4 regions of the Bradyrhizobium sp. SZCCHNR1002 genome follow, and region 4 is predicted to be linked to each of the others. Evidence: predicted binding sites of a transcription regulator. Region 4 holds the regulator's gene; each other region holds the start of a gene.
The links. The regulator PhoB, encoded in region 4, activates phosphate uptake and scavenging genes when phosphate is short. The targets are predictions, from matches to a motif close to TGTCATNNANCTGTCAT.

Region 1 (3,244 bases), on a different contig from region 4:
TCGCGGCCGGCGAGATGGAAATCGCGTTCATGGTGTTCGTCGTCGCCGGCGTGAGCGACGCGGTGGACGGTTTTCTGGCCAAGCGCTTCAACCTGCGCTCCGAGCTCGGCGCCCTGCTCGACCCGCTCGCCGACAAGGCGCTGCTGGTGTCGATCTTCGTCACCCTCGGCATTTGGGGGGCCATCCCGCGCTGGATCGTGATCCTGGTGGTGTCGCGCGACATCATGATCGTCGCCGCCGTGATCGTCTCCTGGCTGTTCGACCGGCCCGTCGCAATGAAGCCATTGATGGTCTCGAAGCTGAATACCGCCGCGCAGGTCGGATTCGCAGGGCTGGTGCTGGCCGCGCTCGCGTTCGGCTTCGAGCCCAGGCCCTACGATGTCGTGCTGATGGTGCTCGTGACGGTCTTTACCCTCGTATCGGTCGGGCTGTATCTCGTCGAATGGGTGCGCCACATGAACACGATCGAAGTGCGATGAGCCCGCCAGGCAGGCCCTGTACCGCCCCCGCCGACGACACGACACGGAGCACGTCAACCTTGGCCGGCCATATCCCCCCTCGTCAATTGGCGCTCGCGCTGCCGCATGCGGAGAGCCTGACGCGGGACAATTTCTTCGAGGGGCCGGGCAATGCGGCGGGGCTCGCGCTGGTCGATGCCTGGCCGGAATGGCCCGCGCGGACCATGTTCCTCGTCGGCCCCGACGGCTCGGGCAAAAGTCATCTGGCGGCGATCTGGGCCGAGCGCTCCGGCGCCCGCTCGCTGTCGGCGCATGCGCTGGAGGCGAGCACCGTGCCCGGGGCGCTCGCCACGGGGGCCCTGGTGCTGCAGGATCTGACGGCGACCGATCTCGACGAGCGGGCGCTGTTCCACCTGCTGAACCTGGCGCGTCAGGACGAGGCCTACATCCTGGTCACGGCGCGGGAGGCGCCGGCGGCGCTGCCGATCGGGCTCGCCGATCTGAGATCGCGGCTGCGCGCCGTTCCCGTGGTCACGCTGTTGCCACCGGACGACCAGCTGTTCCGCGCCCTGATCGTCAAGCTGGCCGCGGACCGGCAACTGGCGATCGACGAAACGGTCGTCAGCTACCTCGCCACCCGGATCGAGCGATCCTACGCTGCAGCCCGCGAGACCATCGCGCTGCTGGACAATGAGTCGTTGAGGCTCGGCCGACCGGTCACCCGCGCACTGGCCGCCGAGCTGCTGCGCCCGGTGTGACGGGCGGCCATCTTGACGCCGGTCCGCCGGGGAACCTCAATGGTGCCGGGAACGTCATCCCCTGGTCACCCAGAGTGGGCTACGGTCGAGGGTGAGCGCCCTGATTTGATGCCGTGATCGGATATGGATCGAATTTCTGATGGATACCGAACAAGTTTCTGAGATCGTTTCGAAAGAGCCGGCTGTGGCGGCGCCGCTGCAGATCGCGTCGAGTCCCGAGCGCTTCATCAATCGGGAGCTATCCTGGCTGCATTTCAACCGCCGCGTGCTCGAGGAGTCGGTCAATCCGCGCCATCCGGCGCTGGAGCGGGTGCGCTTCCTGTCGATTTCCGCCAACAATCTCGATGAATTCTTCATGGTCCGCGTCGCCGGCATCCGCGCCCAGGTGCGCGAGGGCATCGCCGAGCGCAGCCCGGACGGGCTGACGCCGACCGAGCAGCTGAAGCTGATCAACGAGACCGTCTCCCAGCTCGCCATCGACCAGCAGGCGATATGGCGCGACCTGCGCAAATTTCTCGCCGAACTCGGCATCGTGCTGGTCGACGGCCAGGACGTCAGCAAGAGCGAGCGGGTCTGGATCGAGGACCATTTCCTCGCCAACATCTTCCCGCTGCTGACGCCGCTCGCGATCGATCCGGCGCATCCGTTCCCGTTCATCCCGAGCCTCGGCTTCACCGTCGCGCTGCAGCTGACGCGCACCGCCGACGGTCGGCCGATGAATGCGCTGATCCGCATGCCCGGCAAGATCGACCGCTTCATCCGCTTCCCCGGCGCCAAGGACGGCGCGATCCGCCTGATCACGCTGGAGCAGGCCACCGGCCTGTTCATCGGCCGGCTGTTCCCGGGCTATACCGTCAAGGGCCAGGGCGCCTTCCGCATCATCCGCGACAGCGAGATCGAAATCGAGGAAGAGGCCGAGGACCTGGTGCGGCTGTTCGAGACGGCACTGAAGCGGCGCCGCCGCGGCTCGGTGATCCGGCTCGAGATCGAGGCCAACATGCCGGAGGAGCTGCGCCGCTTCGTGCAGAATGCGCTGTCCACGACCGACGACGAGGTGTTCGTCGTCGACGGCGTGCTGGCGATGAACGAGCTGTCGCAGCTGACGCGGGTCGACCGTCCCGACCTCGAATTCGCGCCTTACGTGCCGCGCCATCCGGAGCGCGTCCGTGACCATGGCGGCGACATCTTCGCCGCCATCCGGCAGAAGGACCTGATCGTCCATCACCCCTACGAATCCTTCGATGTCGTCGTTCAGTTCCTGCAGCAGGCGGCGCGCGATCCCGATGTCGTCGCCATCAAGCAGACGCTGTATCGCACCTCCAACAACTCGCCGATCGTCCGCACGCTCGTCGAAGCCGCCGAAGCCGGCAAGTCGGTGACCGCGCTGGTCGAGCTCAAAGCGCGGTTCGACGAGGAGGCCAATATCCGCTGGGCTCGCGATCTGGAGCGCGCCGGCGTGCAGGTCGTCTACGGATTCCTCGAGCTGAAGACGCATGCCAAGCTGTCGATGGTCGTGCGCCGCGAGGGCGGAAGCCTCACGACCTATGTGCACACCGGCACCGGCAACTATCACCCGGTGACGGCACGCATCTACACCGACCTGTCCTACTTCACGTCCGACCCGGTGATCGGCCGCGACGTCACGCGGGTGTTCAACTACATCACCGGCTATGCCGAGCCGATCGACATCGAGAAGATGGCGGTCTCGCCGCTCACGCTTCGCAAGCGCATGATCGAGCACATCCAGGGCGAGACCAGCTTCGCTCGCCAGGGCAAGCCGGCCGTGATCTGGATGAAGATGAATTCGCTGGTCGATCCCGACATCATCGACGCGCTGTACGAGGCCTCGCAGGCCGGCGTGTCGATCGAGCTGATCGTGCGCGGCATCTGCTGCCTGCGTCCGGGCATTCCCGGACTCTCCGACAACATCCGCGTCAAATCGGTGATCGGCCGCTTCCTCGAGCACGGCCGCATCTACTGCTTTGGTATGGGTCAGGGCCTGCCGAGCGCCAAGGCCGCCGTCTACAT
Region 2 (3,244 bases), on a different contig from region 4:
GGCTCGCGTGCTGGCGCTGTTCGGCGACAAGATCACCACCGACCACATCTCGCCGGCCGGTTCGATCAAGCTGACCTCGCCCGCCGGCAAGTTCCTCAGCGAGCACCAGGTCCGTCCGGCCGACTTCAACCAGTACGGCACCCGCCGCGGCAATCACGAGATCATGATGCGCGGCACCTTCGCCAACATCCGCATCAAGAACTTCATGCTCAAGGGCGCCGACGGCAACATCCCCGAGGGCGGCCTGACCAAGCACTGGCCCGACGGCGAGCAGATGTCGATCTACGACGCCGCCATGAAGTACCAGGAAGAGGGCGTGCCGCTGGTGGTGTTCGCCGGCGCCGAATACGGCAACGGCTCGTCGCGCGACTGGGCCGCCAAAGGTACCCGGCTGCTTGGCGTTCGCGCCGTGATCTGCCAGAGCTTCGAGCGCATCCACCGCTCGAACCTGGTCGGCATGGGCGTGCTGCCGCTCACCTTCCACGAGGGCACGTCGTGGTCCTCGCTCGGCCTGAAGGGTGACGAGAAGGTCACCATCAAGGGTCTCCAAGGTGATCTCAAGCCGCGCCAGACCCTGACCGCCGAGATCATCTCGTCCAACGGTGCGGCGCAGCAGGTGCCGCTGCTCTGCCGGATCGATACGCTGGACGAGCTGGACTACTACCGGAACGGCGGTATCCTGCACTACGTGCTGCGCAAGCTGGCTGCTTAACCAAAGCGCGATGCGACAGTTTGGCTCACTCTGAAGTGAGTAGCGGGTGATGAAGGAGGCGGCCTATGACAAAGGCCGCCTCCTTTGCATTTTCGGTTTGTTAACTACGAGGACGGCATCGCGGATATGGTGATGCGCTAGGGCGCAGCGGACGGTGGTCCAGACGGGACAGTGGCGATGAGTGGACAGATGACGTGGTGGTCGCGCGCGGCGCTGGGTGTCTGTGCGGTCATCGCTTTCGTCCGGCCGGCGGCTGCTGATCCGCGTGCGGTGATCGAACTATTCACGTCGCAGGGCTGCTCATCCTGCCCGCCCGCCGACAAGTTGCTCGGCGACCTCGCCCGCGACCCCTCCGTCATCGCCCTGTCCCTGCCGATCGATTATTGGGATTATCTGGGCTGGAAGGACACCCTGGCAGACTCGCGGTTTACGGCGCGGCAGCGGGCCTATTCGCGAGCCCGCGGGGATCGTGAGGTCTACACCCCGCAGGCCGTGGTGAATGGCTCGCTGCATGTGATCGGCAGCGATCGCGACGCGATCGAAGGCGCCATCGAGGAGACTGCTCGGGGCGGTGCCGTGATGTCGGTCCCGGTCAGCCTGTCGATCGAAGGCCAGGAGCTGACGGTGTCGGTGGCCGCGGCGGACCAGCATGCGGCGCGCAAGCACGGCGAGGTCTGGGTGTGCTCGATCGCGCGCGTCGTTCCGATCCAGGTCGCGCGCGGCGAGAATGGCGGCCGGGAGCTGACCTATTACAACGTCGTTCGCGGTGTGATGAAGCTGGGCGACTGGAATGGCTCGTCGGCGAGCTGGAGCGTGCCGCTGGAGAAGATCGTCCGCGAGGGCGTCGATGGTGCCGTCGTCTATGTGCAGGACGGCAGCCGCGACCGGCCAGGCCTGATGCTCGGCGCGGCCCATTCAGACCTGCCATTGGTCAGCCGAGCCGCCGCAACGGTGCGCGCTCCCGAGCGCTGAGCCCGCTCGCCGCTTACCGCTCGCGCGCTGCTCTGCGGCTCGTCCGCGGCGTCGTCCCAATGGGCGCGTTGCAAGATCCCTGCGCAAGCTCACCGCCCAAAAAGCAAAAGGACCAACTTGCGTTGGCCCTTTGCCTTACTTGTGAATAGACCCGATCCTGACGACCCCGGGGGGCTGGGGGCTGAGGAATCCGGAACCGAAAGGACCGGGCCAACGCACATGAATCTTATGCCTAACGTCGGGGGCAGTCCCTGGGCGGAAACGCGGCGCGATTATGATTCCGCTAACGATCCCGTGACGCTTGCGTGTTCGGGGAACTCGCGTGCGAGCCGGATGCTGCCAAGTTCGATAATGAAAACCGCCCCTTGCGGCTTCCGTCGGTTGGCGCGATCATGTCACACAGATGACAGGAGGACGCTCATGAACCTCACCCCGGAGGACGCCGATCCCAGCGAGAACCGCGCGGCGGCGCGCAATGCGGCCGCAGCGCCTAACCGGGTGACGTTCGATCGTCTCGAGCTGAACCGCATCCTCAATCTCTACGGCCGGATGGTCGCCGACGGCGAGTGGCGCGACTACTCGATCGATTTCCTGCGCGACCGCGCTGTGTTCTCGGTCTTCCGCCGCGCCTCCGAGGTGCCGCTGTACCGAATCGAGAAGGATCCGCGGCTGGCGCGCAAGCAGGGCATGTACAGCGTGATCTCGGCCACCGGCCTGATCCTGCGCCGCGGCCACGAGCTGGAGCGCGTGCTGCTGGTGATCGCGCCGAAGCCGGCGCTGGTCTGAGCCGGCGCCCACGCTAGCCGCGCCGTTTATGCCGGGATGTTGCTGCTGCCCGGTCCAAGCGCTCGCTGCATCATGACGGTATCCAGCCAGCGGCCGAATTTCAGGCCGACGCTCGGATGGGTGCCGATCATCTCGAAGCCGCAGGCGGTATGCAGCCCGACCGAGCCGGCATTGGCGGAGTCGCCGATGACCGCGACCATCTGCCGAAATCCTCGCTCCTCGCAGGCTGCGATCAGCGTCCGCATCAGCCGCATCCCGATGCCGCGGCGCTGGCTGGCGGGGGCGAGATACACAGAGTTCTCGACCGTGAAGCGATAGGCGGGCCGCGGCCGGTAAGGGCCAGCATAGGCGTAGCCCACGATCTGCCCATCCAGCAGGGCAGCGAAGTAAGGGAAGCCGCCGTCGCTGAGCGTCCGGAAGCGGCGGGTCATCTCCGCAAGGTCGGGCGCGTCGAGCTCGAAGGTGGCCGTGCCCTCGCGGACGGCCTGGCTGTAGATGGCGGTGATGGCGGGAAGGTCGGCCTCCTGGGTGGGCCGGATCTCGATGTCGGACATGGGTGGAACAATACCAGGGCGAAGCGGCCGATCAACATCGTCGCGGCATGGCTGCCGTTCCCGGCGCGCGGCATGCTCTCAGCCGCCTCGACAAACGAAAAGCCCCGGCGCTGAGGCCGGGGCTTTGGTTGATCGCTCGTCTTGCGAGCAATCGGATCAGTCGCGCTGTCCGAGCAGCTGCAGCAGCAGCGTGAACAGGTTGATGAAGTTCAGGTACAGC
Region 3 (3,244 bases), on a different contig from region 4:
ATCTTCGGCATGCTCAACATCATCAACTTCGCCCATGGCGCGCTCTATATGATGGGCGCGTTCTGCGCCTATTTCCTGCTGAACCTCGGCGGCATCGGCTATTGGTGGGCGCTGCTGCTGGCGCCGATCATCGTCGGCATCTTCGGCATGGTCCTCGAGCGCACCATGCTGCAATGGCTGGCCGGGCTCGATCATCTCTACGGCCTGCTGCTGACCTTCGGTCTCGCGCTGATCATCCAGGGCGTGTTCCAGAACTTCTTCGGCTCGTCCGGCCTGCCTTATGCGATTCCCGAACAGCTCCGCGGCGGCATGAATCTCGGGTTCATGTATCTGCCGGTCTATCGCGGCTGGGTCGTCATCTTCTCCCTTGTCGTCTGTCTGGCGACCTGGTTCCTGATCGAGCGGACCCGGCTCGGGGCCTATCTGCGCGCCGCCACGGAGAACCCGACATTGGTGCGGGCGTTCGGCATCAACGTGCCGCGCATGATCACGCTCACCTACGGGCTCGGTGTCGGGCTCGCCGCACTCGCGGGCGTGCTGTCGGCGCCGATCAACCAGGTCCGTCCGCTGATGGGCGAGAACATGATCATCGTCGTGTTCGCGGTGGTGGTGATCGGCGGCATGGGCTCGATCATGGGCTCCATCATCACCGGCTTTGCTCTCGGCGTGATCGAGGGACTGACCAAATATTTCTATCCCGAGGCTTCCAACACCGTGGTCTTCGTTCTGATGGTCCTGGTGCTGCTGGTGAAGCCGACGGGTCTGACCGGACGGGCGGCCTGACATGACATCGATCACCGACGCGACCCTGCCGATCACCCCGCGCGCGATGCGCGACGAGATGATCGTGTTCGTCATCATGGCGGCGCTGCTCGCCATCGTGCCCTGGACGGGGCTCTACCCGTTCTTCGTCATGCAGGCGCTGTGCTTCGCACTGCTCGCCTGCGCCTTCAACCTCTTGATCGGCTATGGCGGCCTGCTGTCGTTCGGTCACGCGATGTTCCTCGGCACCGCCGGCTATTGCAGCGCGCACGCACTCAAGGTCTGGGGCCTGCCGCCGGAGCTCGGCATCCTGGTCGGCGTGGCCGGATCATTCGTCCTCTCGGTCGTCGCGGGATACATCTCGATCCGCCGCCAGGGCATCTATTTCGCGATGATCACTTTGGCGCTGTCGCAGCTGCTGTACTTCATCTATCTGCAGGTGCCTTTCACCCATGGTGAGGACGGCATCCAGGGCATCCCTCAGGGCCGGATGTTCGGCATCCTGGATATGTCCAAGCCGACGGTGCTCTATTACGTCGTGCTGGTGGGTTTCCTGGGCGGCTTCCTGCTGATCTTTCGCACCATCAACTCGCCGTTCGGCGAGGTGCTGAAGTCGATCCGTGAGAACGAGCAGCGCGCGATCTCGCTTGGCTACAAGACCGACCAGTACAAGTTGCTCGCCTTCATCCTGTCGGGGACGCTGGCCGGCCTGGCCGGCGCGTTGAAGGTGTTCGTTGCACAGAACGCCTCGCTGACCGACGTCGAAGTGGCGATGTCGGGTCAGATCGTGCTGATGACCCTGGTCGGCGGCCTCGGAACCGTGTTCGGCCCCGTCGTCGGCGCGTTCGTGATCGTGGGCATGGAGCAATATCTGGCCGGCTTCGGTCAGTGGGTGAAGGTCATCCAGGGCGGCATCTTCGTCGCCTGTGTGCTGACCTTCCGCCGCGGCGTGATCGGGGAACTCGCCCATCTGTTCAAGCGCTCCCTCTAAGTCATTGATTTGCTGGAAATTCATGCGAGATGGCAGAAAGCGGTGGATGATCCGGCCGCCGCTTCTGCTGCGGCGAGATCCGGGATATGACAGTTCTGTGACGGGCCGGCCCTGGCCCGTTCCAGAATCGATGGACCTCGTCCCATGTTGCACTGGTTTCGCGCCGTCCTCCCGCGGGAGGAGCGGTTTTTCGATTTGTTCACCCGCCACAACAAGGTGGTGATCCAGGGCGCGCATGCGCTGCAGGACATGCTGCAGGGCGGCGACGACATTCTCGTTCATTGCCAGCGCGTCAGCCAGTTCGAGAACGAGGCCGACAACATCACCCGCGAGGTGCTGACCGCCGTCCGCCGCACCTTCATCACCCCGTTCGACCGCGGCGACATCAAGAACCTGATCACCTCGATGGACGACGCCATCGACCAGATGCAGCAGACGGCCAAGGCCGTGGTGCTGTTCGAGGTGAAGGAGTTCGAGCCGACCATGCGCGAGATGGGCACCTTGCTGGTCGAGTGCGCTAATCTGATCGGCAAGGCGCTGCCGCTGCTGCAGGCGATCGGCCAGAACGTGCCGATGATCACCGCGATCACCGAGGAGATGACCAAGCTCGAGGGGCGCGTCGACGATCTCCACGACATCGGCCTGAAGGAGCTGTTCCTCAAGCACCGCAACGCCAACACCATGGACTTCATCGTCGGCGCCGAAATCTACGACCATCTGGAGAAGGTCGCGGACCGCTTCGACGACGTCGCCAACGAGATCAATTCGATCATGATCGAACAGGTCTAGGGGCGCGCGCCGTGGATGCTCATCTCGGCCTTCCGATCCTGGTCGGCCTCATCGGCGTCGCACTCGCCTTCGATTTTCTGAACGGCCTGCACGACGCCGCCAACTCGATCGCGACCATCGTCTCGACCCGGGTGCTCAGGCCGCAATATGCGGTGTTCTGGGCCGCATTCTTCAACTTCGTTGCCTTCACGGTGTTCGGCCTGCACGTCGCGCAGACCATCGGCACCGGCATCATCGATCCCGCGATCGTCGACGCACAGGTGATCTTTGCCGCGCTGGTCGGCGCCATCGTCTGGAACCTCGTCACCTGGGCCGCCGGCATTCCCTCGTCGAGCTCGCACGCGCTGATCGGCGGGCTGGTCGGGGCAGGGATCGCCAAGGCCGGCATCTCGGCCGCCGTCTGGAGCGGATTGTCGAAGACGATCCTCGCCATCGTGCTGTCGCCCCTCGTCGGACTGCTGCTGGCGATGATCCTGGTGGCGATCGTGTCCTGGGCCTCGGTGCGATCGACGCCGTTCGCCGTCGACCGCGCCTTCCGCATCCTGCAATTCGCCTCCGCCTCGCTGTACTCGCTCGGCCATGGCGGCAATGACGCGCAGAAGACCATGGGCATCATCGCGGTGCTGCTGTACTCGCAGGGCCATCTCGGCGAGCAGTTCACGGTGCCGTTCTGGGTGGTGTTGTCGTGCCAGGCGGCGATGG
Region 4 (3,244 bases):
CTGGCCTGGAGCGGAGCCCTTCTCATCACTCTGGCCGTGCTCGCTTTGAACGTCGGTGCACGCATTCTCGGCGCCGAGAGGAAAACGAAATGACCGAACTGTCCGTCTCCGTCAGTCAGCCCAATCACGCGCTCCACGGCCAGTCGCTCCCCGAGGCGCCGGCCAAGGTAACCGCGCGCAACCTGAATTTCTATTACGGCGATCATCACGCGCTGAAGAACATCAACCTGACGCTGGGCACCAACCGCGTCACGGCGTTCATCGGTCCGTCCGGCTGCGGCAAGTCCACCCTGCTGCGCATCTTCAACCGGATGTACGACCTCTATCCGGGCCAGCGCGCCACTGGCCAGCTGATGCTCGACAACACCAACATTCTCGATCCCAAGCTCGACCTCAATCTGCTGCGCGCGCGGGTCGGCATGGTGTTCCAGAAGCCGACGCCGTTCCCGATGACGATCTACGAGAACATCGCCTTCGGCATCCGGCTCTATGAGAAGATCTCGAAGTCCGAGATGGACGACCGCGTCGAGAAGGCGCTGCGCGGCGGCGCGCTGTGGAACGAGGTCAAGGACAAGCTCAACGCCTCCGGCCTGTCGCTGTCCGGCGGCCAGCAGCAGCGCTTGTGCATCGCCCGCACAGTCGCCGTCCGGCCCGAGGTGATCCTGTTCGACGAGCCGTGCTCGGCGCTCGACCCGATCTCGACCGCCAAGGTCGAGGAGCTGATCCAGGAGCTCGCGGAGAACTATACGATCGCGATCGTGACCCATAACATGCAGCAGGCGGCGCGCGTCTCCGACAAGACCGCCTTCATGTATCTCGGCGAGCTGATCGAGTTCGACGAGACCAGCAAGATCTTCACCTCGCCGAGCGATCGGCGGACCCAGGACTACATCACCGGCCGGTTCGGCTGACGCCGACAGCATTCTTCAGGAGATCAACATGGCCAGTGAACATACCGCCAAGGCGTTCGACAGCGATCTGCAGGATCTCACCCGGCTGGTGTCGGAGATGGGCGGCCTCGCCGAGCGGCTGATCGTCGATTCCGTCGACGCGCTGGTGCGGCGCGACGTGGCGCTCGGCCAGAAGGTGGTCGCCGCCGACGCCGAGGTCGACAAGCTGCAGCGCATCATCGAGGAGCGCGCGGTGCTGACGATCGCCCGCCGCCAGCCGATGGCCGTCGATCTGCGCGAGATCGTCGGCGCCATGCGCGTCGCCACCGATCTGGAGCGGATCGGTGACCTCGCCAAGAACATCGGCAAGCGCGTCGCCGCGCTGGAGAGCGACTTCCATCCGCTCAAGCTGATCCGCGGCCTGGAGCACATGACCGACTTGGTGCAGTCGCAGGTCAAGACGGTGCTGGATGCCTATGCCGCGCATGATTTGCCGGCGGCGATGACGGTCTGGAAGGGCGACGAGGAGGTCGATGCGATCTGCACCTCGCTGTTCCGCGAGCTCCTCACTTATATGATGGAGGACCCGCGCAACATCTCGTTCTGCATCCACCTGATGTTCTGCGCCAAGAACATCGAGCGGATCGGCGACCACGCCACCAACATCGCTGAGACGGTTTTCTATATGATCGAGGGCCAGCAGATCATGGACAAGCGCCCGAAGGGCGACATGACCAGCTTCGCGACCACGATCCCCGGCAACTGAGAAAGACGATTTCGACATGGGCGCGCGAATTCTGGTGGTTGAGGACGAGGAGGCGCTGACGACGCTGCTGCGCTACAACCTCGAGGCCGAAGGCTACGAGGTCGAGACCGTGGCGCGCGGCGACGAGGCCGACACGCGGCTCAAGGAGCGCGTGCCCGATCTGGTCGTGCTCGACTGGATGCTGCCGGGCCTGTCCGGCATCGAGCTGTGCCGGCGGCTGCGGGCGCGGTCCGAGACCAAGCAGCTGCCGATCATCATGCTCACCGCCCGCGGCGAGGAGAGCGAGCGTGTGCGGGGGCTTGCGACCGGCGCCGACGACTACATCGTCAAGCCGTTCTCGGTGCCGGAGCTGCTGGCGCGCGTGAAGGGCCTGCTGCGGCGGGCGAGCCCGGAGCGGCTCGCGACCGTGCTGTCCTATGGCGACATCGAGCTCGACCGCGAGAAGCGCCGCGTCGCGCGCTCGGGCCGGCCGATCGACCTCGGCCCGACCGAATACCGTCTGCTCGAATTCTTCCTCGAGCATCCCGGCCGCGTGTTCAGCCGCGAGCAGTTGCTCGACAGCGTCTGGGGCCGCGACATCTATATCGACGAGCGCACCGTCGACGTGCACATCGGCCGTCTGCGCAAGCTGCTCAATCCGGGTCGCGAGCAGGATCCGATCCGCACCGTGCGCGGCGCGGGCTATGCGCTGGACGATCGGTTCGCCAAGAGCGAGCAGGCATAAGGAGCGGCAGATGTGAGGGACGTGCAGGTGTGAGAGGCGAGCAGGCCGGATTAAGGACACCGCGGTCCGCTTTCCGCCACGCCGCCGCCGTCTTGATCGAGTGTGCTGAGCGGCCCGTGTTTTGGTTCCAGCGGACGCCCTTGCTCAAGACGATCATCACAAGTCTTGCCGTGCTGCTCGGCAGCCTGGCCGGTGCACCGGCCGCCGAGCTCGAAGACGCCGTCGCCGCCGCCGGAAACGGCCAGCATGACGTTGCGCTGCGCCGCCTGCTGCCGCTCGCCGCCAAGGGCGATGCGCGGGCGCAGTTCGACGTCGGCTTCATGCACGCCTTCGGCTGGGGCCAGCCGCGCAATGCGGCCGAGGCGCTGGCATGGTATCGCAAGGCGGCGGACCAGGGCCTCGCCGTCGCCCAGCACTATCTCGGCATCGCCTACGTCAACGGCGAGGGTGTCGCGAGCAACTACGGCGAAGCCGGCCGCTGGTTCAGCCGCGCTGCAGCCCAAGGCTTCGCCCAGTCGCAATACATGCTCGGTCTGATGATGCTCGACGGCCGCGGCGTGAGCCAGGACCTCGTGCAGGGCTATGCCTGGCTGGTGATGGCCGGCCGCAACGGCGTGCGCTCGGCCGGCCGCGACGTGCAGCGGGTCAAGCTGACCGAGGCGCAGCGTGTCCAGGCGCAGGCGATGATCGCGAGCTGGAAGCCCAGATTCGAATCGACGGATGCCGGGGTGGCCAACCCGCGTCCCGAGCAGTTGCTCGGACTCGACCGGCACATCGGCGAGGTCGTGGACCCGACCTCCTGGCCTGCCTCGTCGATCGGCGTCGTCACCGTGGCGCAGTATTCGACCGGCGGCTGGTGTACCG

Region 1: a site for PhoB is predicted at 1,269-1,285, ahead of QX108_RS01880 (RNA degradosome polyphosphate kinase). Genes of this name have one in related genera too.
Region 2: a site for PhoB is predicted at 2,077-2,093, ahead of QX108_RS19055 (DUF2794 domain-containing protein). Genes of this name have one in related genera too.
Region 3: a site for PhoB is predicted at 1,840-1,856, ahead of QX108_RS02845 (DUF47 domain-containing protein). Genes of this name have one in related genera too.

What each region holds. Positions count from the first base shown of each region.
Region 1 is NZ_JAUHIS010000001.1:436,263-439,506, reverse strand. Features, by position in the region: gene QX108_RS01890 (CDP-alcohol phosphatidyltransferase family protein) at 1-479, shown strand, start outside; gene QX108_RS01885 (DnaA ATPase domain-containing protein) at 539-1,216, shown strand; gene QX108_RS01880 (RNA degradosome polyphosphate kinase) at 1,356-3,244, shown strand, end outside.
Region 2 is NZ_JAUHIS010000003.1:600,446-603,689, forward strand. Features, by position in the region: gene acnA (aconitate hydratase AcnA) at 1-712, shown strand, start outside; gene QX108_RS19050 (DUF1223 domain-containing protein) at 902-1,684, shown strand; gene QX108_RS19055 (DUF2794 domain-containing protein) at 2,105-2,470, shown strand; gene QX108_RS19060 (GNAT family N-acetyltransferase) at 2,497-3,024, opposite strand; gene QX108_RS19065 (Bax inhibitor-1/YccA family protein) at 3,181-3,244, opposite strand, start outside.
Region 3 is NZ_JAUHIS010000001.1:626,166-629,409, forward strand. Features, by position in the region: gene QX108_RS02835 (branched-chain amino acid ABC transporter permease) at 1-783, shown strand, start outside; gene QX108_RS02840 (branched-chain amino acid ABC transporter permease) at 785-1,753, shown strand; gene QX108_RS02845 (DUF47 domain-containing protein) at 1,898-2,542, shown strand; gene QX108_RS02850 (inorganic phosphate transporter) at 2,554-3,244, shown strand, end outside.
Region 4 is NZ_JAUHIS010000002.1:489,115-492,358, reverse strand. Features, by position in the region: gene pstA (phosphate ABC transporter permease PstA) at 1-93, shown strand, start outside; gene pstB (phosphate ABC transporter ATP-binding protein PstB) at 90-911, shown strand; gene phoU (phosphate signaling complex protein PhoU) at 940-1,656, shown strand; gene phoB (phosphate regulon transcriptional regulator PhoB) at 1,673-2,380, shown strand; gene QX108_RS14670 (trypsin-like serine protease) at 2,521-3,244, shown strand, end outside.